Mucilaginibacter gracilis: one gene and its partner. The protein of the gene in region 1 binds, or shares a complex with, the protein of each later gene. Links are inferred from orthologs where the notes say so. Each region holds a gene or a part of one and is shown on either strand. Other genes may lie near its edges.

What was found. Proteins that work in one complex are often made in the same cells at the same time.
Region 2: the proteins of trxB (region 1) and trxA are in contact, whole or in part, in a crystal structure (PDB 1F6M), measured with the Escherichia coli proteins. The link is inferred for Mucilaginibacter gracilis from one-to-one orthologs.

What each region holds. Positions count from the first base shown.
Region 1 is NZ_RBKU01000001.1:4,228,321-4,233,315, reverse strand. Bases 1,434-4,180 are described here. They hold trxB (thioredoxin-disulfide reductase), read right to left. Parts: upstream 3,414-4,180; coding sequence 2,454-3,413; downstream 1,434-2,453. Other genes in these bases: BDD43_RS18835 (hypothetical protein), read right to left, coding at 3,562-4,059; BDD43_RS18845 (family 20 glycosylhydrolase), read right to left, coding at 1,434-2,326. Outside these bases: BDD43_RS18850 (hypothetical protein), read right to left, coding at 1-8; more of BDD43_RS18845, read right to left, coding at 32-1,433; BDD43_RS18830 (nitroreductase family protein), read left to right, coding at 4,205-4,783; BDD43_RS18825 (PorP/SprF family type IX secretion system membrane protein), read right to left, coding at 4,991-4,995.
Region 2 is NZ_RBKU01000001.1:6,097,217-6,102,218, forward strand. The notes cover bases 1,489-4,242. They hold trxA (thioredoxin), read right to left. Parts: upstream 3,154-4,242; coding sequence 2,824-3,153; downstream 1,489-2,823. Other genes in these bases: BDD43_RS27175 (glycoside hydrolase family 130 protein), read right to left, coding at 1,489-1,590; BDD43_RS27180 (DUF58 domain-containing protein), read right to left, coding at 1,791-2,714; BDD43_RS27190 (TIGR03643 family protein), read left to right, coding at 3,501-3,794; BDD43_RS30305 (hypothetical protein), read left to right, coding at 4,080-4,242. Also shown: BDD43_RS27170 (GAF domain-containing protein), read left to right, coding at 1-68; more of BDD43_RS27175, read right to left, coding at 127-1,488; more of BDD43_RS30305, read left to right, coding at 4,243-4,256; BDD43_RS30935 (hypothetical protein), read left to right, coding at 4,258-4,380; BDD43_RS27195 (DoxX family protein), read left to right, coding at 4,410-4,754; BDD43_RS27200 (DoxX family protein), read left to right, coding at 4,760-5,002. UniProt on the Escherichia coli protein: Participates in various redox reactions through the reversible oxidation of its active center dithiol to a disulfide and catalyzes dithiol-disulfide exchange reactions.

The DNA.
Region 1 (4,995 bases):
CTAAACATATCATTAGTTTAAAACTCTCTGGTTAGTTAAAAATAATATCGGGTGGTAACTCGGTTTTAGGCCTTCCGGGCATGGTTATATAAACCCGCAAGGTATTTGCCGCACCTACATAAAAATACTTTACTACTATTTTATGATAGCCTTTTTGCAACAGTACATCTCCGCCGTGTTCAAACAAGCTGTGTTTACCATCGTTATCAACAACAATGTTATCGTCAATTAACAAGGTTGAACCATCTGCCGATGCAGTTGAGAAGCCATATTTACCATCCTGATCTATACGAATATAGCCATTATATATTACACCAAACGTTCTGTTATTTTTGCGGAAGGCAGCGGTACCAAAATTTTTGGTAATACCGGTATCAACATATTTGGCGGCATCCAATTGGTCGGTACCGGTAAAACGCCCGGGCAAAACCTTGTATTTTAAGCCCGCTATAGTACCTGTGTAATTTACGGCAGGTGAAGGCGGAAAATTATTCATAACGGTACGTGTAACTGCACTCCGTTTCCCGGATGGGCTCACTACTATGGTTTGCAACAAGCGGCTCGCACTATCCGGAACTAAAATAGTTAACGGCTCTTTATATTCAAGGTCGGTTTCGCGGGGCGTGTACCCATCAATAGTATAGTACACCTTGGCACCTGTAACCGGGCTTTTTAAGTCAAATTTAAAGCTGTTGCCTGTTGTAATGGTATCAACAGCACCCACGGCAGTAGCCACGCGGTAATTATAGCCTTCGGCATCCAATTTGCCTAAATGCGCGGGTACCCTTATCCCGGCAAATTCCGCATAGTTTTTATTGGCCACTGGTGTCCATGCTATTTCGGCAAGAGCCAGCATGCGCGGTAATACCATGTATTCCACTTTATCCTCGGTAGCAATATATTCCGTCCAAAGGTTGGCTTGCACGCCCATAATATATTTTTGCTCGTCGGGAGCTAACGCGCCCGGCACGGGGTTATAGTTGTAAACCTTTTGTAATGGTGCGTAGCCGCCAATGCTTAAAGGCTCCAGGTAGCTAAAACCTTGTGCGTGGTCAAAATAAACGCCGGCGTTTCCGGGCGTCATAATTACGTTATGGTGCTGCTGCGCAGCGGCAATCCCTCCCGATTCGCCCGTCCAACTCATTACCGTTGCATTTGGTGCCAGGCCGCCTTGCAGTATCTCGTCCCAGCCAATAATGCTGCGGCCTTTGCTGTTCACAAATTTCTCTATCCGTTGTATAAAATAGCTTTGCAGGCCTTCTTCATTCTTCAATTTTAGCTTTTTGATGAGCTTTTGGCAAAATGCCGATTTACGCCACGCCTCTTTAGCAACCTCATCGCCACCAATATGAATTAATTTACTCGGGAACAAGGCCATCACTTCGGTTAATACATCCTCCATAAATTTGAATGTATAATCGTTTGGGCAATAAATATCGGGGAAACCGCCCCAGCTTTCGGCAACTTTGTAACTGCCTTTCGGGTCGCAACTCAATTCGGGATAGGCCGCAACGGCTGCTTCCGAATGACCGGGCATTTCAATTTCGGGCACAACGTTAATATACCTGTCGGCGGCGTATTTAACAACGTCTTTAATCTCGTCCTGGGTATAATATCCGCCATATGGCGTATTGTCATATTGTTGGGGATAAAAATCGTGGTAGTTGCCTATTAAGGTACGGGCGCGTTTGCTGCCAACTTCGGTTAAGCGCGGATATTTTTTTATTTCAATACGCCAGCCCTGGTCGTCGGTTAAGTGCCAGTGAAAGTTGTTTAACTTATACGACGCCATCAGATCGATATATTTCTTAACAAAGGCTATTGAAAAAAAATGCCTCGATACATCAAGGTGCATACCACGGTATGCAAAGCGCGGATAATCGTCAATCTCTACACAAGGCAGTTTGGCAAAAGCGGCCTTTTCAACCGGCATTAATTGTATAAGGGTTTGTATGCCATAAAATAAACCGGCCCCTTTGCCAATTATGGTAATGCCATTGGGTGTGATACTAAGATGATAGCCGCCGGGAGGTAAACTTTCGGCTCCGGCAGACACCAACTTGATTACATTATTAGTAGCCGAGTTATCAATAGCACCAATTTTGTGGTAACCCCAGTTGGCTGTTAAATAAGATGCTAAAAAAATGATGCTTTTGTTTGATGGCGTATCGGTTTGTATTACCGTTTCCATACTTAATGAAAATGTACCGGTAGATTTTTTTAACGATACAGGTGCCGGAATGATGTTTAAATTGGGGTTATTATCCTGGGCGCTTGCCATAAATACCCCAGATGCAAAAAGCAGTACTAAAAAATATTTAACCATATAGCAAATTAAGCAAAGCGTGAAGATAGCAGATTTTACAGAAAGAAAAAACAGAACAGCGTTGTAAATAAAAAGGAGTAAAGATTTTTTGTCTTTACTCCTTTCAATATCATTTTGATGCCTTTAATTAATCGGCTGTAACAATATGTTCTTTACCGGCCAGGTAGCGTTCGGCCTCTAAGGCGGCCATACAGCCGGTACCGGCGGCGGTTACCGCCTGGCGGAAGATATGATCTTGCGCATCGCCACAGGCAAAAACACCTTCAATATTGGTTTGGGTTGAATCGGGATGGGTAATAATGTAACCCGTCTCGTCCATATGTATCTGCCCTTTAAATATATCGGTATTAGGGTGATGGCCTATGGCAACAAAAAAGCCTGTAACATCTAATATTCTTTCTTGTTGTGTTTGGTTGTTTAACACCCTTACACCGGTTACGTTTTGGCCGTCGCCTACAATTTCGGTAGTTTCGGTATTGTAAATAATCTCGATGTTGGGTGTATGCATTACACGGTGAACCATTGCTTTTGATGCTCGAAACTCATCTCGCCTAACCAGCATGTAAACTTTGCGGCATAGTTTGGCTAAATAGGTAGCCTCTTCGGCGGCGGTATCACCGGCACCTACTATGGCAACATCTTGCCCGCGGAAAAAGAAACCATCGCAAACGGCACATGCCGAAACGCCAAAACCATTATATTTTTGTTCGGAATCAAGCCCCAGCCATTTAGCCGACGCACCTGTTGAAATAATTACAGTATCGGCCAAAATTGTTTTAGTTTCATCAACAACAACTTGATGCGGCAGGGTCGAAAAATCAACCGAGCTTACGTAGCCAAAACGTATATCGGTGCCAAAACGTTCGGCCTGTAACCTAAAATCTTCCATCATTTCGGGGCCCATAATTCCTTTGGGGTAGCCCGGAAAGTTTTCTACATCGGTAGTTTGGGTTAACTGGCCGCCAGCTAACATACCGGTGTATAAAACGGGTTTTAAATCGGCACGGGCAGCATAAATTGCAGCCGTATAACCAGCCGGGCCCGAACCTATAATTAGGCACTTAACGTGTTCTTGTTCCTGAGACATTATTTTGAAAATTATGGCACAAATTTAGTTTTTTTGCAGCACAGCGCAAATAGTATACCGTCAGCAAATTGCCATTGTTTGTGGCATATAGGCATTTAATTTAATTACAAACGCGCATTAATTTTGCATTAAAATGATGCTTAAACAGTTACCGTTTCTCGGCTTCTATCAGCTTGTTCTGCAATTCTTTTATCAAGCGCTGGGCGGCATCCTTTAAATTAGGATTACCTCCAAAGGCTTCGTCAAAAGTTACTTTCTTGGTTTTGCGTTTATACTTAAACTCAATATAGTAGCGTGGCACTTTTGAGCCCTTGCGCTTAGTACTATCATCGGCCATGTTTGATGGAAAGTCCCAAAAACCAAGGTCGGCAGCCTTGCGGTGCAGGTATAACAAATCGTCGTTTCGTAATTTAAGGTGCGATTTGACAACCGAATCGCGCGAGTTCACATATTCGTAATCTCCATTTTTTGAATTATATCTATTGAGCAGGCTATCGCCTGTACCGTAATTAAATACAATGGAGTCAAACTCCGAAAATTTATACGGGGCATTTTTCACCATCATACCGTAATAGTAAAAGCAGTATAATAAAAACGGTACAACAATGCTCAGTAATAAAAATATCTTCTTCTTTCTGTTATCCATGTTTGTTATTTGAAAGGCCAAAAGTAGAAATTCAAAATCAAATCATCTAAAAAATAAAACGTCCACAAAAGGTTTTTACCTGCTTATCAATTAAAATGCAGTGTCCATTTACTATTATTGCAAACATTAACGTTAGCATTAGGCCATGAACAACACATTCAACATTATATCATCAGTTATAAAAAACCGCCGCACTACAAAACCGCCCGAAATGAACGGCGAAAAAATACCCGACGAGCAAATTAACGCGCTGCTTGAACTGGCCGACTGGGCGCCTACACACGCTAATACCGAGCCCTGGAATTTCACAGTATACACCAACGGTAAAACGTTTGGCAAGCAACACGCCGAGTTATACGCCGCAAGCACCGCCGCCGAAAGTTATATGCAAATGACTTACGAAAAGTTGTTGCACATGGGCGATAAGGCATCGCACGTAATAGTTTGTACCATGCAGCGTAAACCCCTGGTGAGGATACCCGTGCTTGAAGAAATTGCCGCAACGGCCTGCGCCATGCAAAATATATTATTGGGTGCTACGGCACTTGGCATAGCATCGTACTGGGGTAGCGGCGGCATGGTGCACAGCCCTGCAATGAAACAGTTTTTAAATCTTGATACTCACGATGTGGTGATGGGTGTACTTTACCTGGGCTACTCGGATACTAAGCCAACCGGAAAACGCAACATTCCGCTAAGTGATAAGGTTACCTGGGTGAGATAGCTGAGGATTTGCGAGTAATCAAATGGAAACAATATTGAACAATGACTTACTAATGTCCGATCTCGATATTCTTACTGTAAACCTATAGATCGATAAGACCGTTGTTGGATTGATGGGATAAATTTCGGTGTTCTACATTCAAAATTCAGTGTTCGATATTTGTTCCTTAACTTCATGACATGGATGGTATTTTTACCGCCATAATTGTTAAA
Region 2 (5,002 bases), 1.9 Mb from region 1 along the record:
TGATGATGGAAAGTGCAACCAAAGAGCTTGACGATAAAATAAGAGACATTGTAACCTTTACCGAGTAAGCCGCTTTTGCCTAAGCAGAGCCAAACACCTGTAAAGCGCCTGGCCCTGCCGCTATATTTACGATTCGGTTTTAAGTTTGGCCAAAAGATCTTTTAACTCAATAAGTGCGAATGACGAACCATAGTCGGACAAGCCATAGGGCAAAATAAGCTTGCCGTTGTGAATTATCGACCCGCACGAATACACAACATTGGGTACATAACCCTCACGTTCGTCCTTATTAGGTATCAGCAGGGGCTCGTTAAGGCGGCCAATAATCACCGACGGATCATCCAACTGTAGCAAACTAACGCCCAGCACATAGCGGCGCATGGCTCCTACGCCGTGAGTAATTACCAGCCAGCCGTCTTCGGTTTCAATTGGCGAACCGCAGTTACCAATTTGTACAAACTCCCACGAAAACTTAGGTTGCTGCAACCGGATAGGTTTTTCCCAAACGTTAATCTTATCGGAATACATAATGTAGTTGTTCCACCCGTCAATGCGCGACATCATTACATATTTACCATTGATCTTCCTCGGAAACAGGGCCAGGTTTTTATTTTGCGCACCTGCACCATACAAGGGGCGCACTTTAAAATCAATAAAATCGGTGGTTTCTAATAACTTGGGCATTATCATGGCGCCATCATAAGCTGTATAAGTGGCGTAGTAAGTGCATGAGCCGTCGTCGTGCGTAAATTTCACAAAGCGTGCATCTTCAATACCTTTTCGTTCAAACTCCGATATAGGGAATATTACCCTGTCTGATATATCGGTATCCAGCGAAAATACAATCTCGTAATACGAATCGGCCAACCAAAGCATTTTGTCAAACTCAAGCTTTTTCAAATCGTCGGTTTCCAGCTTTTGCGAATCCAGCACTATTCTGCGCAAGCTCGAGTATTCAAAATTTTCTTCCAGCTTGTCTTCCAACTCATTTAAAGCCGAAATATTAATTTGGGTAACGGCCGCCTTCTCAAAAAACAGCTTTTTATTGTAAACTGCATTGCGTATAATTTCGGCCTCATCAATATAGTTGCCGGCACCAATAACCTCTATATTGTTATCCTTATCTATTAAAGCACGCCTAAAGGCTATTGAAGAAATATGGCCCTCGCCCACCGCCCTGAAGCTGATTATCATTCTTTTTTCGCCTTCTTCCAACTCACTTTGATCGGGATCTTCTATCATCGACGGATTAAAAAACGCTGCCGATTCGATAGAATACTCATGAGTAAAGTAAGCGCCAATAAGCAACTTGCGGAAGTTTGAAACCTGTTCCTGGTCAATTTTAAGTTGATCAAATATATTATGGAGTTTGTTATTGTGCCTTTGAAAAACCTTGGTAATATTACGGTGGCGTTTAGAGTACTCCTGCAAAATGGGCGATATAATATCAAAAACCTGTTGCTCTGATAGTTGCATCACGTTTTGTATAACTTCTTTGGCACGTACCTCGCCGTTATAAAAAAAACGGGCTATAACCCGTTTGGCATCTGGATTTACTTTAACTGATGTGCGTTGAATGGCTAATCTCATAGTATCTGATTATCGATTAAATGTTTAAACAAAAGTTAGCACGAATTGATTGTAAAATTTGAAATTAGATATGCCGTGCGGCACAATTTTAGAAGGCATTGATAACCAACAGGGTGCAAACTTACATAAGCCGCTTACAAAAAAACACAATAAAATTTCTGTTTAAACTATCGCCTTCCGGCACGCGGGGCTTACCTATTTCAGGCCATTTTATTTCGTTTAATAAGGTAGGCTTTAAGCACCTTATCAAAACCATCGTGAATGTTGGCATCAATTAAATCAATGTGGTATTGGGCGCATTTTAATTGTAGTTGATGCCGCCAGTTGTTGAGTGAGTTAAGGTAGGTGCCGCGTATTTGGTTAGGGTGTGCGCGTAACTCTTCGCCGCTTTCCAGGTCAATAAAATGGTGGGGCTGGTTGCTAAAATCAAAAGCCAGTTCTTTTTGGTTATCGGCAACATTAAAAATAACGATCTCGTGTTTATTATGTTTTAGATGTTGCAGGGCCGAAAATAAAGCTTCCGCTTTTTGCTCGTCCATCCCGTTTTCAAGCATATCACTAAACAGGATTATCATTGATCGCTGATGCACGTCCTCAGCAATATGGTGCAAAACGCCGGCAATATCGGTTTGGCTTTTGGCGCGCGGCTGCAGGTACATCCGCTCCAATTCGGCAAATAGATAAAATAAATGGTTTGAGGTCGACCGTGCCCGGCTCAACCAATCAACCTTGTCCGAAAAAAAACACAAGCCAAAGGCGTCGCGCTGTTTTTTAAACAAATACATTAAAGCGGCTATAGCATAAACCGAAAACTGCATTTTACTAAGGCCCTTATCGGGATAGTTCATGCTTGATGAGGTATCAAGCAGTAAATAGCTGCGTAAATTGGTTTCTTCTTCAAACTGCTTTACGTATAGCCTATCGGTACGGGCCATTAGCTTCCAATCAATGTTTTTTACCGATTCGCCATTATTGTACAGCCGATGTTCGGCAAACTCAACCGAAAACCCGTGAAACGGACTTTGATGCAAGCCGGTAATAAAACCCTCAACAACCTGCCGGGCCAATAATTCTAAATTGGCTAATTGTTGTACTTGTTGGTTGCTTGATAACGATGGCGGCATGCAACGAATTTAAGAGTTTTTAGCCAAGGTGCAAGCACAAAAAAAGCGCTCCGGAACTACCCGGAGCGCTTTAAATATGATGTTACAATTAGCGCAATGCGCCTGCTAATTAGCTAAAGCTTAATAATTGTTTATCCAATTTACCTGTTAAAACAGATTTTGGAACGGCACCAATTTGCTTGTCAACAATTTCGCCATTTTTAAAAAACAATAAGGCAGGTATGTTACGGATACCAAATTTCATTGATATGCCTGGGTTATTATCTACATTAACTTTGCCTACAACTGCTGTATCGGCATAGTCTTTTGCTATTTCTTCTACTACCGGACCAACCATTCTACATGGGCCACACCATTCAGCCCAAAAGTCAATAAGTACTGGTTTATCTGATTTTAATACTAACTCTTCAAAGTTTGCATCGGTGATTTCTAAAGCCATGATATTTTCTTTTAATTTAATTAACAAATATATGCTATTCAAATAGCTTGCCGCAAATAGTTTATGACAAGTTGACATTTTTTAGACGGGATGGGTAGTTTATTGTTTTAGTAAGACATAACAACGCAGCTTTTCAAAACAATTATCATACAAAAACATTCCAAATAATAAATATATAGTACTAAAATATACTATATTTGACCACCAAAAAATTTCATCACAAACCCTTAATTATGTTTTTAGTTTTTTTAATATGAGATTACTTCTCCATTGCTATCAAAATGCCTGTATGCCGGCAACACTTGTTGTTTAACCTATCCTCCGAAAACAAAAAACTTAATTAATTTATGATTTCGATTTTAAAAGAGGGCTACGCTACGGATACAGACCGCATCATTGAAATGGCATGGGAAGACCGCACGTCCTTTGATGCGATCAGGCTGCAATTTGGCTTTACAGAGCAACAAGTGATAGCATTAATGCGGAGGGAAATGAAGTTATCGAGTTTTAAATTATGGCGTAAACGGGTTCAGGGCCGAATAACCAAGCACGAAAAATTAGGAGAACAGTCTTCGTTCAGGTTTAAATGTAGCCGGCAAAAGCAAATAAGCGGCAATAAAATCAGTAAAAAAAACAAATAGCAGGGGCTGTAAACCAGCTCCATAAACATGTATAGATTTCAAATTACCTAACCAATTATAACACCAGCAGTTACTTTACTCAAAAAACCTACTCAATTGTAAACAGGCATAACTAAGTCCGCATCTTTTACCTCGCCAGAAGTTTATGAACCTGGTAAGCATTTAATTTCCCTTGCCGATCCCGCTCAAATTCCGGTCATTTTAGCACCGGAAGCTTCTATTGCTTTTTTTTATCGGTACCAAGCCGGTGTCTTACAATAAATTGTAACCTCATATTAAACCACAATGAATAAGTTTTCTAAAATCGAATTTGCCATACTGACTATGATCGTAGCTATCATATTCATATCGGAATACTACTACATCATTCTTAAAGACCATGACCGTGCAATATTTATCGGGCTTTGGCCGCCAACAATGGTTGGATTGCTGATCTATTTTAACCTTAAAAAAAACAACTAATATGGAAAATTTAGATTTGATTATTCTTACCGTTATTGTAACGGTACTTTATGTTGGTTTTGCCTGGGGACTATTCGTAGCGCAAAAGAAACAACAGCACCTTAAAACCGAAAATCCATCATAAAATTATCATTCACTTAAATAAGTATTCAAATGCAAACACTCTCAATTTATGCCCAACTCGTTGTAGCCATCACGGTTGCCTATGTGTGGATATTCCGCTATGATAACATTGTTAAAGAATTTAAGCAATACGGCATTGCGGATTTATTACGCAATTTTGTGGGTGCCGCCAAAATAGCCCTATCAACACTTTTAATTGCCGGTATATGGTATCCCGCATTGGTATTGGTTCCGGCTCTTTTTATGGCGGGCCTCATGCTATGTGCACAGGCAGCGCACTTTAAGGTAAAAAATCCATTTCAAAAATTTGTCCCTTCGGCGTTTCTGTTAATCCTGTGTTTGTTTATAGCCGGAGTTAATTCCGGGTTAATTTAATTTGAATGTTGCTCACTATATTAATTATTTTTTCGGCTGTTGCATTCCTTTTTTACGGGATGTTGTTCTTTGCCAATTCCGGCATGAAGCAAGAGTTTGAACGCTATGGCCTGGATAGGTTTAGAAAACTCGTTGGCTTGCTGCAACTGCTTGGCGGGTTGGGGCTGCTGGTGGGCTTAATTTGGCAACCTGCATTGGTTATATCCTCCGGCGGCCTGTCTTTATTAATGGCAATTGGTTTTGGCGTA